Regions from separate parts of the Thaumasiovibrio subtropicus genome, predicted to be linked through region 1. Evidence: predicted binding sites of a transcription regulator. Region 1 holds the regulator's gene; each other region holds the start of a gene.
The links. The regulator CRP, encoded in region 1, controls carbon source genes, mostly activating them, when cyclic AMP is high. The targets are predictions, from matches to a motif close to TGTGANNNNNNTCACA.
Positions count from the first base shown of each region.

Region 1 (3,377 bases):
AAGCTGGACTTCCTGCCGGGGTAGTGAACTTGGTGCAAGGTGATAAGTCGACAGGCCAAGCGCTAGCGAGTCATACAGGCATAGATGGACTGTTGTTCACGGGAAGCGCGCATACGGGGCATCTGTTGCATCAACAGTTTGCGGGTCAGCCAGGAAAAATGTTGGCATTGGAGATGGGAGGAAACAATCCGCTGGTTGTCTCTTCGCATTGTGGGGAAGTGGATGCGGTTGTTTACACCATCATCCAGTCAGCGTTTATCAGCGCGGGTCAGCGATGCACATGCGCTAGACGGTTATACCTACCCAACGGAGAGATAGGTGATGCGATTGTTTCGCGTCTAGTTCAAGCCACCAAAGCGATTCAAATTGGTGGGCCTTTCGATGAGCCCGCACCTTTTATGGGACCGCAAATATCATCGGTCGCCGCTGACGGTATTATGGCGGCGCAGCAACGACTTTTAGAGTTGGGTGCTGCTCCTCTGTTATCTGCTGAGCGAGGTGTGGGCGCAGTGGTTACGCCATCAATCTTGGATGTGAGCGCGATTGAGACATTACCGGACGAAGAGTACTTTGGCCCCTTGTTGCAGGTTGTTCGCTATACCGCTCTCAGCGAAGCGGTAGAGCTGGCCAATAACACCCGTTTTGGCCTGTCTGCGGGCCTTATCTCTACCGATGATTCGGAGTGGGACTTCTTCGTGCAACATATCCGTGCTGGGATAGTAAATCGAAACCGGCAACTCACTGGCGCGAGTGGGGATGCGCCTTTTGGCGGGCCGGGTGCATCAGGAAACTTACGGCCAAGTGCGTATTATGCTGCGGATTATTGCGCTTATCCCATGGCGTCAATGGAGGGAGAGACCCCATTGATGCCAACGCAACGTTCCCCCGGACTCGAAAACTGGTGATGCTATGTATAAAAGACTGTTTGAACACCTATGGCAAGATTATACGCGTCGACTTTGTCCCTCAGCATTGCGTGTTCATGCGTTGCTGAGTGAAGGAGAGCCGTTGGTTAATGACCATATTGCGTTACGCACATTTAATTTGCCTGATGTGGGGTTGGATGCGTTGGCTGCGCCGTTTATCGCTGCAGGGTACGTGCGAGGTGGGGAATACCATTTTGAGAAAAAACGCCTCTATGCTGAGCATTTTGAGCATCCGGATCCTGAAGCACCGAAAGTATTCATCAGTGAGCTGTTAGTTGGACAGTGTTCAAGCCGATTGCAATCCGATGTGCGTGCATTGGTCGCGCAAATGGAGACACCGTTGGACCCGCATGGTGCTTTTCTCTCGTTAGGGCGACCATGGCAGTTATCTCTGTCAACGTATCAAGCCTTGGCGGAAGAGAGTGAATATGCGGCATGGGTGGCGGCCCACGGTTATGGCGCAAATCACTTTACGGTCAGTATAAATGCACTATCGACGTTTGACGAAGTAGAAACAGTGAATACCTATTTGAAGCAACATGACTTCGTGTTGAATGATGCTGGCGGCGAAGTCAAGGGAGGACCAGAGGTACTCTTGGCACAATCATCGACCATGGCTGATGCCGTGCCAGTGACATTCAGTGACGGTGAGGCCACTGTTCCGGGCGGGTTTTATGAGTTTGCTAAACGTTACCCACAAGCGGATGGGCGATTATACCCCGGTTTCGTTGCTGCATCGGCAGATAAGATTTTTGAGAGCACCCACCGAAACGGATGAAAGGGAAAAGAGAAGCAAACAAAAAGCTCGCCTAGGCGAGCTTTTTTGATTCACGTTTGCCGTTGAGAAGGCGACTGCTGAGAGCAGATTAACGCGTACCGTATACCACGATAGTTTTACCGTGTGCAGAAATCAGGTTCTGCTCTTCTAGCATCTTCAAGATACGACCAACCGTCTCTCGTGAACAGCCAACGATTTGACCGATCTCTTGACGGGTAATCTTGATCTGCATGCCATCAGGGTGCGTCATCGCATCCGGTTGGCGCGCTAGGTTTAGCAGTGTTTGTGCGATGCGGCCTGTGACATCGAGGAACGCTAGGTCACCGACTTTCTGGCTAGTGACTTGCAGACGGTTCGCCATTTGCGCAGAAAGGCGCATTAGGATGTCTGGGTTCACTTGAATAAGCTGGCGGAATTTCTTGTAAGAAATTTCAGCAACTTCACATGGGGTCTTGGCACGAACCCACGCCGTACGCTCTTGACCTTCTTCAAATAGGCCAAGCTCACCGATAAAGTCACCTTGGTTAAGGTAAGACAGGATCATCTCCTTGCCTTCTTCATCCTTGATCAATACTGCAACTGAGCCTTTTACGATGTAGTAAAGGGTTTCACCCTTCTCACCTGCATGGATCAAAGTACTTTTTGATGGGTACTTGTGAATGTGACAGTGAGACAGGAACCACTCTAAAGTTGGATCAGTTTGAGGTTTACCTGGAACCATAAAAATAACTTCCTCTGCATTTGTTGCCCAACAACGATATCCTTATAATCGAGCATTAACTCAATGGTATTGGTGCGTTGTCTAGGATATGTAGTCCGCTGCGACGCTGCAAGCGTACTTACCAAATTTATTCCTGAGTTTACCGTGTTTTGGCGTCCTTTTCTTGATGTAGATCGATGAGAAACGGGCATTTTTTACTCATAAGTGTGCACATGATCACACACTGACGAGATACTTGGAGAGACTTATGCAGTCACGAGTCAAATGGGTGGAAGGAATGACCTTCTTAGGTCAGTCCGATTCGGGTCACAGTGTAGTGATGGACGGCAATGGTGGAGAGAAAGCCCCAAGCCCAATGGAGCTAGTGTTAATGGCTGCTGGCGGCTGTAGTTCTGTTGATGTCGTCGATGGATTGAAAAGCGCGGCTCAGCAAGTGGTTAGCTGTGAGGCGGCGTTAACCTCACAGCGTCGTGATGAAGCGCCACGTTATTTTACGGCAGTGAATGTCCATTTCACCGTCACTGGTCATCAACTGGACAGCAAGATTGTCGAGCGTGTCGTGGCTGACTCACTTGAGAAATACTGTTCTGTTTGCCTGATGTTGGGGAAAGGTGTTGAGATGACACACTCCATTGAGGTCATTGAAGCCTAGCGCGCAGCGGTAGGGTTTGCCACTAAAAAGGGACGCTGTTGCGTCCCTTACTTTTTTCGGCTCTCCAGGTTTCTAAAACCTAACCAATCTTACCGGTCTCTATTAGGTTTTGAATCAATGGGCGCATGATCAGCTCCATTGCAAAGCTCATTTTACCGCCCGGGACCACAATGGTGTTGTGACGCGACATAAAAGAGCCTTGAATCATCGAAAGTAAGAATGGGAAATCAACGTTCTTTATCCCACGGAATCGGATCACGACAAAGCTTTCATCGAGTGAAGGGATACCTTTCGCATTCA
Region 1 is NZ_AP023054.1:236,180-239,556, forward strand. It holds gene astD (succinylglutamate-semialdehyde dehydrogenase) at 1-905, shown strand, start outside; gene TSUB_RS01135 (DUF1338 domain-containing protein) at 910-1,704, shown strand; gene crp (cAMP-activated global transcriptional regulator CRP) at 1,793-2,425, opposite strand; gene TSUB_RS01145 (OsmC family protein) at 2,673-3,077, shown strand; gene TSUB_RS01150 (phosphoribulokinase) at 3,157-3,377, opposite strand, start outside.

Region 2 (3,377 bases), on a different replicon from region 1:
ACCCCCGTCTGACTGCGTGCTTCTGTGAGGATTCGACTTGTCAGTTTCGAGCGCATCACCGCTTCGCGATCGACCATCCCCGTCAACACTTGCTCAGCAAAAAATGCCGCTTCGTACTGCATGGAATTTTCAAACTGATCAACCGAAATCAGTTGGGCTTGCTCGCCTCGCGGTTTCCACCAGATTTTATCCAACTCGGAGATCTGCTCGATAATCAGTGTGCCTTCCTCGCCTTGAATCTCACTGTGAAGACCGGAATCAGAGACCTTAGAGTGCTGAATAACCACATCAAAGTCGAGATAGCGAAGCATCACTGTGCCATGACCATCAACACCGGAGTCCAATAAGCGCGCTGTTGCGGTGACGGACGTCGGCGCTGAGAATAATGAGGCTGCCGTTGCGACACAGTAAAAGCCGATATCGACCAATGAACCATTGGAAAAAGCGGGATTAAAGGTATTGGGGTTCTCACCATTGAGGTATTTTTGATAGCGGGAAGAGTACTGACAATAGTTAAAGACCGCTTTATGAATCGGCCCCAACTTAGGCAAGCACTCTTTGAGAATCGCCATGTTTGGCAAGTAATCAGTCTTAAATGCCTCAAACAACACCACATTGTATTGCTTCGCAGCCGCATAAAGGGCTTCGACTTCGCGGCGATTTGAGCCAAGCGGTTTTTCACAAATGACATGCTTACCCGCGGCCATCATCTGCATGGCTTGATCATGGTGAAGGGAGTTAGGGCTCGCAATATAGACAGCGTCTATCGTCGTCGCTTTGGCCAATGCATCAAGCTGATCGTAACATTGGATGGTATTAGGCTCCGTCACAAATTGACTCGCAAAACGTTCAGCAGAGGTCATTGAACGCGAGTAGACCCCGGCCAATTGCCACTGTTCCGTTGCCAATGCCGCCTGAACATACCTTTCCGTTATCCAGTTTGTGCCGATGATAGCGAACTTCAACATCACATCGCTTCCTTGCAGAGTACCAAAAACATCAGTCTAACGAATAATTTACGCAATAACCAAAGTCTGCTTCAAAAAAATGTCAAAATCCGTCTTCATCTTTAAAAAAAGGGCTGACACATAACTACCATTAATTCATATAGTTACGAAAAAACCATAAACACCAAGGGTGCGAGCAGTGACGTGATCACTCCACATAGTACCAAGGCCATCGAACTCATTGCGGCATCTTGGTGATGTTCTTCGACGGCACGTGCAGTACCCAATGCATGTGACACAGAACCAATGGCCAATCCACGCGCAATCGGTGATGAAATGCCCATCATACGTAGAATGGGATAGCCAAACAGGGCGCCGAATAGCCCGGCCACCAGCACCATCAAGGCTGAAATGGTGGTTTCTCCACCTAACCCTTCGGTGACTGACATCGCTATCGGCGTCGTCACCGATTTCGGTAACACCGCCGCAACCAATTCCAACTCAGCCCCCAACAGTAAGGCAGCCCCCGCGCCACTGAGCATCGCCAATAAACTACCGACAAGACAGGCACTCAGTAACAAGCGCCATTGCGCTTTGATAGCTGGCAATTGGGCATACAAGGGGTAAGCAAGTGCAACGACGGCAGGTTGTAGCATTAAGTGGATCGCCTGATTACCCTCAAAATAGGTCTCATAAGGCACTTCTAGCAGCAACAATGTCGGGATCAACACCAATAAACTAAACAGTAATGGGTTACTGAGAGGGTGCTTGACGCGCTGCGCTAGAAAACGGCATGAATAGAATACAACCAGTGTCAAAACTAACCAGATCATCTGACACCTCGCTCACAAAGCCAGCCAATCAGTATCAATACCACCAATGAACTCAATAGGTTACTCACAATCAATGTCAGACCATGTTCGCGAATAATATCCCCTTGTACCATCAAACCGACACTGATCGGCACAAATAATAGCGCCATGTGTTTCATGATCAGGTCACTACCCGGCCTCACCCATTCTGAGGGAATCATTTTTACAACCATGGCGGCAAAGAGGCTGAGCATGCCGACAATCGAGCCCGGAAAAGGCAAGGCGAGCCAATCGGCGAGAAAGTTACCCAGATAGGTAAAAGCAAAGATAATTAAGAATGCGCGTAATAACTTCATAGGCAAAATGAGAAATGAATCACACTTTGCAGTGTACTAAATCAACAGAAACGGCGCTATAGGTATAGCGCCGTTTCCTCCCCAAATAACAATTAATTACGAAAGCAAGTTGATCATATTGGCGACCATTATCGCCAACACGCCACGATGCTCGCCTATCCGAGGCATAGATTGAGGCACAGTATCCTCACGCCATCCCGTATTAAGCAGCCATTGGAACTAAGACCAGTGTACCCAGTATCACCGTCACTAACCCAGCAAGCACAGGGACAGACGTTCGCTTCACGACCTCAAATGGGCTAATTTTACCCATTCCTGATGTCGCTACCACGACCCCAGAGACAGGCGAAATGGTGCGGCCCAAGTTCGACGCTTGCAGCATCGGGATAATCAAGAACGCCGGATTTAAGCCCATTTTTGCTGCCAAGGATGGCGCGAGTTCCACGAACGCATAGAAAGGCGCGTTCCCCGACCCCGTTGCTATCGCAGCCGCGACAGTCAATCCCGTCAGAATGAGCATCAAGGCCACGCCGCCAGCGCCGGCTGCTTCAGCCAATCCAATCAGGTTATCAATTGCACCAATAGACATCAGCCCTTGGGCAAACACACCTGCCGCAACTAACAGCATAACGACGCCTTTGAAGGCATCAGCCATCCCTTCATAGCACGACTCGAGGTCTTCCAACGTCTTCTGGCCATCGAAACGCTTGCGAACAAAATCCACAATGGCCGCGACGAACACAGAAAGCACTACAATGGTGTAGATGTCTAAGTACAAACCATCAATCGTACGCCCATTGAAGACGAAGACACCAATAATCGGTAAAAACGGCAACACGGCATAATAAGCAGGCGCATTCACTTCCATTTCAGACACATCGACACGCTCCATAGGCGTGTTCTCTTTCTTGTCTAAATATTTATTCCAGAAAAAGGCCGCAGCGGCCATCACTGCGATAGCACAGAATGACACAGGGAGTACGGTTTGAATCGCAAACACATCCAGTGCTAACCCTGATTTCTCCGCCGCAATAACCACATCACCTGACGTCGGTGACAAAATTATCGCCGCCGGAGAGGCACAGACTGCAACGGCGGCAGGACGAGAAATCCCCATCGCCGTCATCATTGGGAATAGTGTCGCCATCAACAACACGCCAAGTCCGGTCGCTGAACTCACGGCCAATGACATCAAACAAGCAACAATGTAAGCAGCAACTAACAGTACATAGGGCGATTTGATAAAGGAGAGAGGTTTAGAG
Region 2 is NZ_AP023055.1:1,724,490-1,727,866, forward strand. It holds gene TSUB_RS23990 (Gfo/Idh/MocA family protein) at 1-968, opposite strand, end outside; gene TSUB_RS23995 (CidB/LrgB family autolysis modulator) at 1,112-1,780, opposite strand; gene TSUB_RS24000 (CidA/LrgA family protein) at 1,777-2,115, opposite strand; gene dcuC (anaerobic C4-dicarboxylate transporter DcuC) at 2,318-3,377, opposite strand, start outside.
Region 2: a site for CRP is predicted at 2,124-2,139, ahead of TSUB_RS24000 (CidA/LrgA family protein). Genes of this name have one in related genera too.

Region 3 (3,377 bases), 850 kb from region 1:
TCACGGTAATATACTTTCTTCCCGACAAAAATAAAGTAATCCATCTCAGCACCTGCTGGAGCTGTGGCATCGGTCACTAAAACAAGCTTATCGCCTTTCAACTTATGCGCAAGTCGGATGTTAGCGTAATCGACATGAAATCCGTCAGCGATGACACCAGTATATACTTCTGGCGTATCATAGATTGCACCGACAACACCAGGTTCACGGCCCATCATTGGGGTCATGGCATTGAAAAGGTGAGTCGCGAATGAGATACCTGCGTCAAAACCTTTTCGTGCTTCTTCGTATGTGGCATTCGTGTGGCCAGCAGAAACAACAACACCAGCTTGGGTGAGTTTTTCGATGTGTTCTGCAGGGGTTTGCTCAGGTGCAAGCGTCACCTTACTGACAACTTCTGCGTTTTCGCAAATAAGATCTATCATCGCGTCGTCAGATCGACGAATGTAGTCAGGACTATGAATACCTTTTTTCAATACGTTTAGGTAAGGGCCTTCTAGGTGAAGACCTAGCGATTGGTTTTCGTATTGTGCGTGATAAGCTTTTGCTGCTTCAATCGCCTGTTTCATATCTTCATCAGAAGAAGTGATCAGTGTCGGCAGGAAGCTAGTACAACCAGACTTTAGGTTTGCGCGATGCATGATCTGCATGGTCTCTGGTGTGATTTCATCGTTTAGCATCACACCGCCACAACCATTCAGTTGTAGGTCGATAAAGCCTGGGCTTAGGTTAGCTCCGTCAAGATCGATAGTTTCAATGCCTGCAGGCAGGTCTTCTACTTTGACGATTGAGTGGATATGAGCGCCGTCCACAAGGACGGCGTGGTTATCCAGCACATCGCTACCAGTATAAATACGACAATGGGTTAGCGCGTACATGGAGAATCCTTATAGGTTATTGATATTTTCTGCTTCCAACTCTTGGAAGTACTTCACTGTCTTCACTTTCAGCTCTTGAGTCGATGGCTCATCACAAACGATAAGCGACTTAGGATGCAACTGAAGTGCAGAGACAGTCCATAGGTGGTTTACAGAGCCTTCAACAGCGGCTTCTAATGCAAGCGCTTTGTTGTGGCCAGTCACTAGAATCATGATCTCTTCAGCATCAAGCAATGTACCCACACCGATAGTCAGTGCGTACTTAGGTACTTGGTTCATGTCGCCATCAAAGAAGCGAGAGTTAGCGATACGTGTGTCTTCTGTTAGCGTCTTGATGCGCGTGCGTGACGAAAGCGAAGAAGCTGGCTCGTTGAATGCGATGTGGCCGTCGTTGCCTACACCACCCATGAAAAGGTTGATGCGGCCGTATGACTTAATCTTATCTTCGTAACGCTGGCATTCTGCATCGTGGTCAGCAGTGTTGCCGTCTAGCAGGTTGATGTTTTCTTCTTGAATATCAATGTGATTAAAGAAGTTGTTGTACATGAAACTACGGTATGACTCAGGGTGGTCAGCAGGAATACCGATATACTCGTCCATGTTGAAAGTAACAACGTGCTTGAAGCTTACTTCGCCTTGCTTATAAAGCTCAATCAGACGCTTGTAAGTCGCTAGTGGCGTACCACCAGTTGGTAGGCCAAGAACAAATGGACGGTCAGCAGTAGGCTGGAATGCGTTGATGCGGTCTGCGATGTAGCGCGCTGACCAAAGGCCTACTTGATTTGCTTTTTGTAACGGAATAAGTCTCACGATGATACCTCTCGATGAACGAATTTTAGGAAAATTGTAGCTTTTATACTCGATTATTTCGAATCATAAAATAAGTTTTATGATCTGGCTAGCAAAAACATGTCCTTTTGCCCCTCTCTGGTGATAAAGATCACAAATGAAAACCTTTTAATTTGCGGGGCGAAATTAAAAGAATACACTGCAAATAACTTAATCGGATAACAAAAATAAGTTATCCACCGATTCTAAGAAAACACAGGGGGAACGAAAGGTGAATATTCTTGGATATTTTCAAAAAGTCGGTAAGGCTTTGATGGTGCCAGTCGCCACATTGCCAGCCGCAGCAATCTTAATGGGTATCGGGTACTGGATTGACCCGACCGGTTGGGGTGGCAATAACGCGTTGGCTGCTTTCTTAATCAAAGCGGGTGCGGCGATTATTGATAACATGTCAGTACTGTTTGCAATCGGTGTTGCATATGGTATGTCAAAAGACAAAGACGGTGCAGCAGCACTTGCGGGTTTCGTTGGTTTCATGGTAATCACGACACTACTTAACCCAGATACAGTGAAAGCAATTGGTCTTGTTGAGCTGAACGCACAAGGCGAGGCTGCATTTGGCCGTATTAACAACCAGTTTGTTGGTATCTTGAGTGGTATTGTTGCAGCTGAACTATACAACCGTTACTACCAAGTTGAACTACCAAAAGCACTTGCGTTCTTCTCTGGTAAGCGCCTAGTACCAATCTTAACTTCTTTCGCTGGTATTGGTCTTTCTTTCGTACTTATGTACATCTGGCCTGCAGTCTTCTCTGGTCTAGTGAGCTTCGGTACGTCTATCACTGGTCTAGGTGAAGTAGGTTCTGGTCTTTACGGCTTCTTCAACCGTCTATTAATCCCAGTTGGTCTACACCACGCTCTGAACTCAGTATTCTGGTTCGATATGGCGGGCATTAATGACCTAGGTAACTGGTGGACACCTAACGCTATCGAAACGGGTGTTGGTGTAGTCGGTGAGACAGGTCGTTACATGGCTGGTTTCTTCCCAATCATGATGTTTGGTCTACCAGGTGCGGCATTGGCTATGTACCACACGGCTAAGCCAGAGAACAAAGATCGCGTTGCTTCTATCATGATTGCAGCTGGTTTCGCATCATTCTTTACTGGTGTAACTGAGCCGCTAGAATTCTCATTCATGTTCCTAGCGCCAGCACTATACGTACTGCACGCGGCATTGACAGGTGTTTCATTGTTCATCGCGGACATGATGAACTGGACTGCGGGCTTCGGCTTCTCTGCAGGTCTCGTTGATATGGTTCTATCTGCACAGAACCCACTAGCGAACAAGTGGTACATGCTGATTGTTCAAGGTCTAGTCTTCTTCGGTATCTACTACGTAGTATTCCGCGCGGCAATCCTTAAGTTCGGTCTTAAGACTCCGGGTCGCGAAGACGAAGATGTGGCTGAAGGTGCCGGTGCTAACCAAGAAACTGGTGAACTAGCGAAGCAGTACCTTAAAGCGCTAGGTGGTCACGAGAACCTAACTAACATCGACGCTTGTATCACTCGTCTACGTCTGACGCTGAAAGATCAAAGCATCGTTAACGAAAGCACGCTAAAAGCACTCGGTGCAATGGGTGTTGTTAAACTAGGTCCTAATAACCTACAAGTTATCCTAGGTCCTCTAGCTGAAATCATCGCTGGCGAAAT
Region 3 is NZ_AP023054.1:1,085,430-1,088,806, forward strand. It holds gene nagA (N-acetylglucosamine-6-phosphate deacetylase) at 1-878, opposite strand, end outside; gene nagB (glucosamine-6-phosphate deaminase) at 888-1,688, opposite strand; gene nagE (N-acetylglucosamine-specific PTS transporter subunit IIBC) at 1,939-3,377, shown strand, end outside.
Region 3: a site for CRP is predicted at 1,808-1,823, ahead of nagE (N-acetylglucosamine-specific PTS transporter subunit IIBC). Genes of this name have one in related genera too.

Region 4 (3,377 bases), 160 kb from region 1:
TCAAACAAACTGAGAAGAATTACGGCTACATGCTAGAGGCAATGCGCCGCGCTGAACAGACCATGCAGCCTATCCTCGTTACCCTGCTCGACAATACTCTTTATCTTAAGCACAACCTCAACGCGCAAGCCATTGATGCATTGGAGAGGGAGTTTTCTTCCCTTGAACGTGACATCGAGTTAGCGATTAAACGGATGGAAATCGCCATCAATGAATCTAACCGATTTATCGCTGGACTTAAGTAGTAGTACGCCCCCCCTTGTTCAGCAATCAACATAAAAAAAGGCGAGCCAGAGGCTCGCCTTTCGCTATCAATCGTTAAGCAGTCAGTAATGACTTACTTATCCAGCATTACTTCGCAGCACGGCTCGCGCGCTTACGGTCCGTTTCAGTCAGAAGCTTCTTACGAATACGGATGCTTTCTGGTGTTACTTCTACCAGCTCGTCATCATCGATGAACTCTAGCGCTTGCTCTAGGGTGTAGATGATTGGCGGTGTAAGCACCTGCGCGTCATCAGTACCTGAAGCACGTACGTTAGTAAGCTGCTTACCTTTCAGTGCGTTAACGGTTAGGTCGTTGTCACGGCTGTGGATACCAATCACCATACCTTCGTACACTTCAACACCGTGGCCGATAAATAGGCGACCACGATCTTGCAGGTTAAATAGGGCGTTAGTTAGCGCTTTACCCGCCGCATTGGCAATCAATACACCATTGATACGTTGACCAATCTCGCCGCCTTTGTGAGGGCCGTAATGATCAAACGTGTGGTACATCAAGCCAGAACCTGAAGTTAGGGTCATGAATTCCGTTTGGAAACCAATCAAACCACGAGAAGGCATGACAAAGTCCATACGTACACGGCCTTTGCCATCTGGAGACATGTCTTTCAGCTCACCTTTACGTAGGCCGATGTTCTCCATGATGCCACCTTGGTGCTCTTCCATCACGTCGATAGTCACAGTCTCAAACGGTTCCATCAGCTGATCATCTTCTTCTTTGATGATAACTTCAGGACGCGATACCGCGAGCTCAAAGCCTTCACGACGCATGTTTTCTATCAAGATAGAAAGGTGAAGCTCACCACGGCCAGAAACGCGGAACTTATCTGGGTCTTCTGTCTCTTCTACACGCAGTGCAACGTTATGCACTAGCTCTTTTTGTAGACGCTCAAGGATATTACGTGAAGTTACGAACTTACCTTCTTTACCCGCGAACGGCGACGTGTTTACTTGGAAGGTCATGGTCACGGTTGGCTCATCAACAGAAAGCGGTGGTAAAGCTTCTGCATTGTTGATGTCACAGATGGTGTCAGAAATTTTCAGTTCACCTAGACCGGTAATCGCAATGATGTCACCTGCCGTTGCTGAGTCCACATCGTGACGCTCAAGGCCAAGGTAACCCATAACCGTACCGACTTTACCGTTGCGGGTTTTACCGTCTGCACCAACAATGGTCACTTGTTGATTTGGCTTCACACTACCGCGGGTAACACGGCCTACACCGATAACACCAACGTATGAGCTGTAATCTAACTGAGACACCTGCATCTGCAGTGAGCCTTCAGTATCAACTTGCGGCGCTTCAACTTCTTCAACGATAGTTTGGAACAGTGGTTCCATGTCATCGCCTACAGCACCTTCTTCTAGCGTCGCCCAGCCATTTAGCGCTGAGGCATAGACCACTTTAAAGTCTAGCTGCTCGTCAGAAGCACCTAGGTTGTCGAACAGGTCAAAGACTTGATCCATAACCCAATCAGGACGCGCACCTGGACGGTCAATTTTGTTGATAACAACAATCGGCTTCAAACCGTGTGCAAACGCCTTCTGTGTTACAAAACGCGTCTGAGGCATTGGGCCATCTACCGCATCAACAATCAGTAGTACTGAGTCAACCATCGACATGATGCGCTCAACTTCACCACCGAAGTCGGCGTGCCCCGGGGTATCAACGATATTAATGCGGTAGTCATTCCAGTTAATGGCGGTGTTTTTCGCCAAAATGGTAATGCCACGCTCTTTCTCGATGTCATTCGAGTCCATTACGCGCTCTTCGGCTTCACCGCGCGATTCAAGGGTGCCCGATTGTTGCAGCAGTTTATCAACCAAGGTGGTTTTGCCATGGTCAACGTGCGCAATAATAGCGATATTGCGTAGTTTATCGATCTGTGGAGTAGACATGTGGATTTGATTCACTCAGAACGTGCAGCGGCTACCAACTCGGCAACACAGCTACTGTGGTTAAAAAAACGGCTCATAATCTAACAGATTTTACGCCAAAACCAATCAAAGATGTGATTTAAGTCACCGCAAAGTCGCTTTTTTTACGTTTTCCCTTAGAAAAGGTCACTTTACTGGCGCACCTTTCCGTTTTCGGCACTTTTTTTCGCGCGCAGGAATTGACAAATTCCTTGCAAGAGTCCTGAATAGAAATGCACCTGAAGAATGCACTTGCACCATTAAGATCCGCAATTGCACCACAATAGTGCACAGAAGGAACTAAAACGGTGCTCAAGTGCGCTAATTCAGCGCATTTCAGGACTTTTAAAATTGGCACGATAATCGCATTAAGCTAATTAACTTATTGTAAAGCTTTGTTTCGCGCCTTTTGCCAAACTAACACCGGAGGTTAACCACCATGTCAGTAGAAAACGTATTAGCTATGATTCAGGAAAACGAAGTTAAGTTCGTTGACCTACGCTTCACAGACACTAAGGGTAAAGAGCAGCACATCTCTATCCCAGCTCACCAAATCGACGCAGACTTCTTCGAAGAAGGTAAAATGTTCGACGGCTCTTCTGTAGCTGGTTGGAAAGGTATCAACGAATCTGACATGGTGATGATGCCTGACGCGTCATCTGCAGTACTTGACCCATTCACTGAAGAAGCAACGCTAAACGTACGTTGTGACATCCTAGAGCCTGCAACGATGCAAGGCTACGACCGTGACCCACGCTCAATTGCAAAGCGTGCTGAAGAGTTCATGCGTGCGAGCGGTGTTGCAGATACCGTTCTTGTTGGTCCAGAGCCAGAGTTCTTCCTATTTGATGACGTGAAGTTCGCGACTGACATGTCGGGTTCTTTCTTCAAAATTGATGACGTAGAAGCAGCATGGAACACAGGTTCTGACTTCGAAGGCGGTAACAAAGGTCACCGTCCAGGCGTGAAAGGCGGTTACTTCCCAGTCGCACCTGTCGATTCATCACAAGACATTCGTTCTGCAATGTGTCTAGTAATGGAAGAGATGGGCCTTGTTGTTGAAGCTCACCACCACGAAGTCGCTACTGCAGGTCAGAATGAAATCGCAACGCGTTTCAACACTCTGACAAGCAAAGCTGATGAAATCCAAATCTACAAGTACGTAGTCCACAACGTTG
Region 4 is NZ_AP023054.1:73,332-76,708, reverse strand. It holds gene TSUB_RS00350 (DUF2959 domain-containing protein) at 1-245, shown strand, start outside; gene typA (translational GTPase TypA) at 352-2,181, opposite strand; gene glnA (glutamate--ammonia ligase) at 2,639-3,377, shown strand, end outside.
Region 4: a site for CRP is predicted at 2,294-2,309, ahead of typA (translational GTPase TypA). Genes of this name have one in related genera too.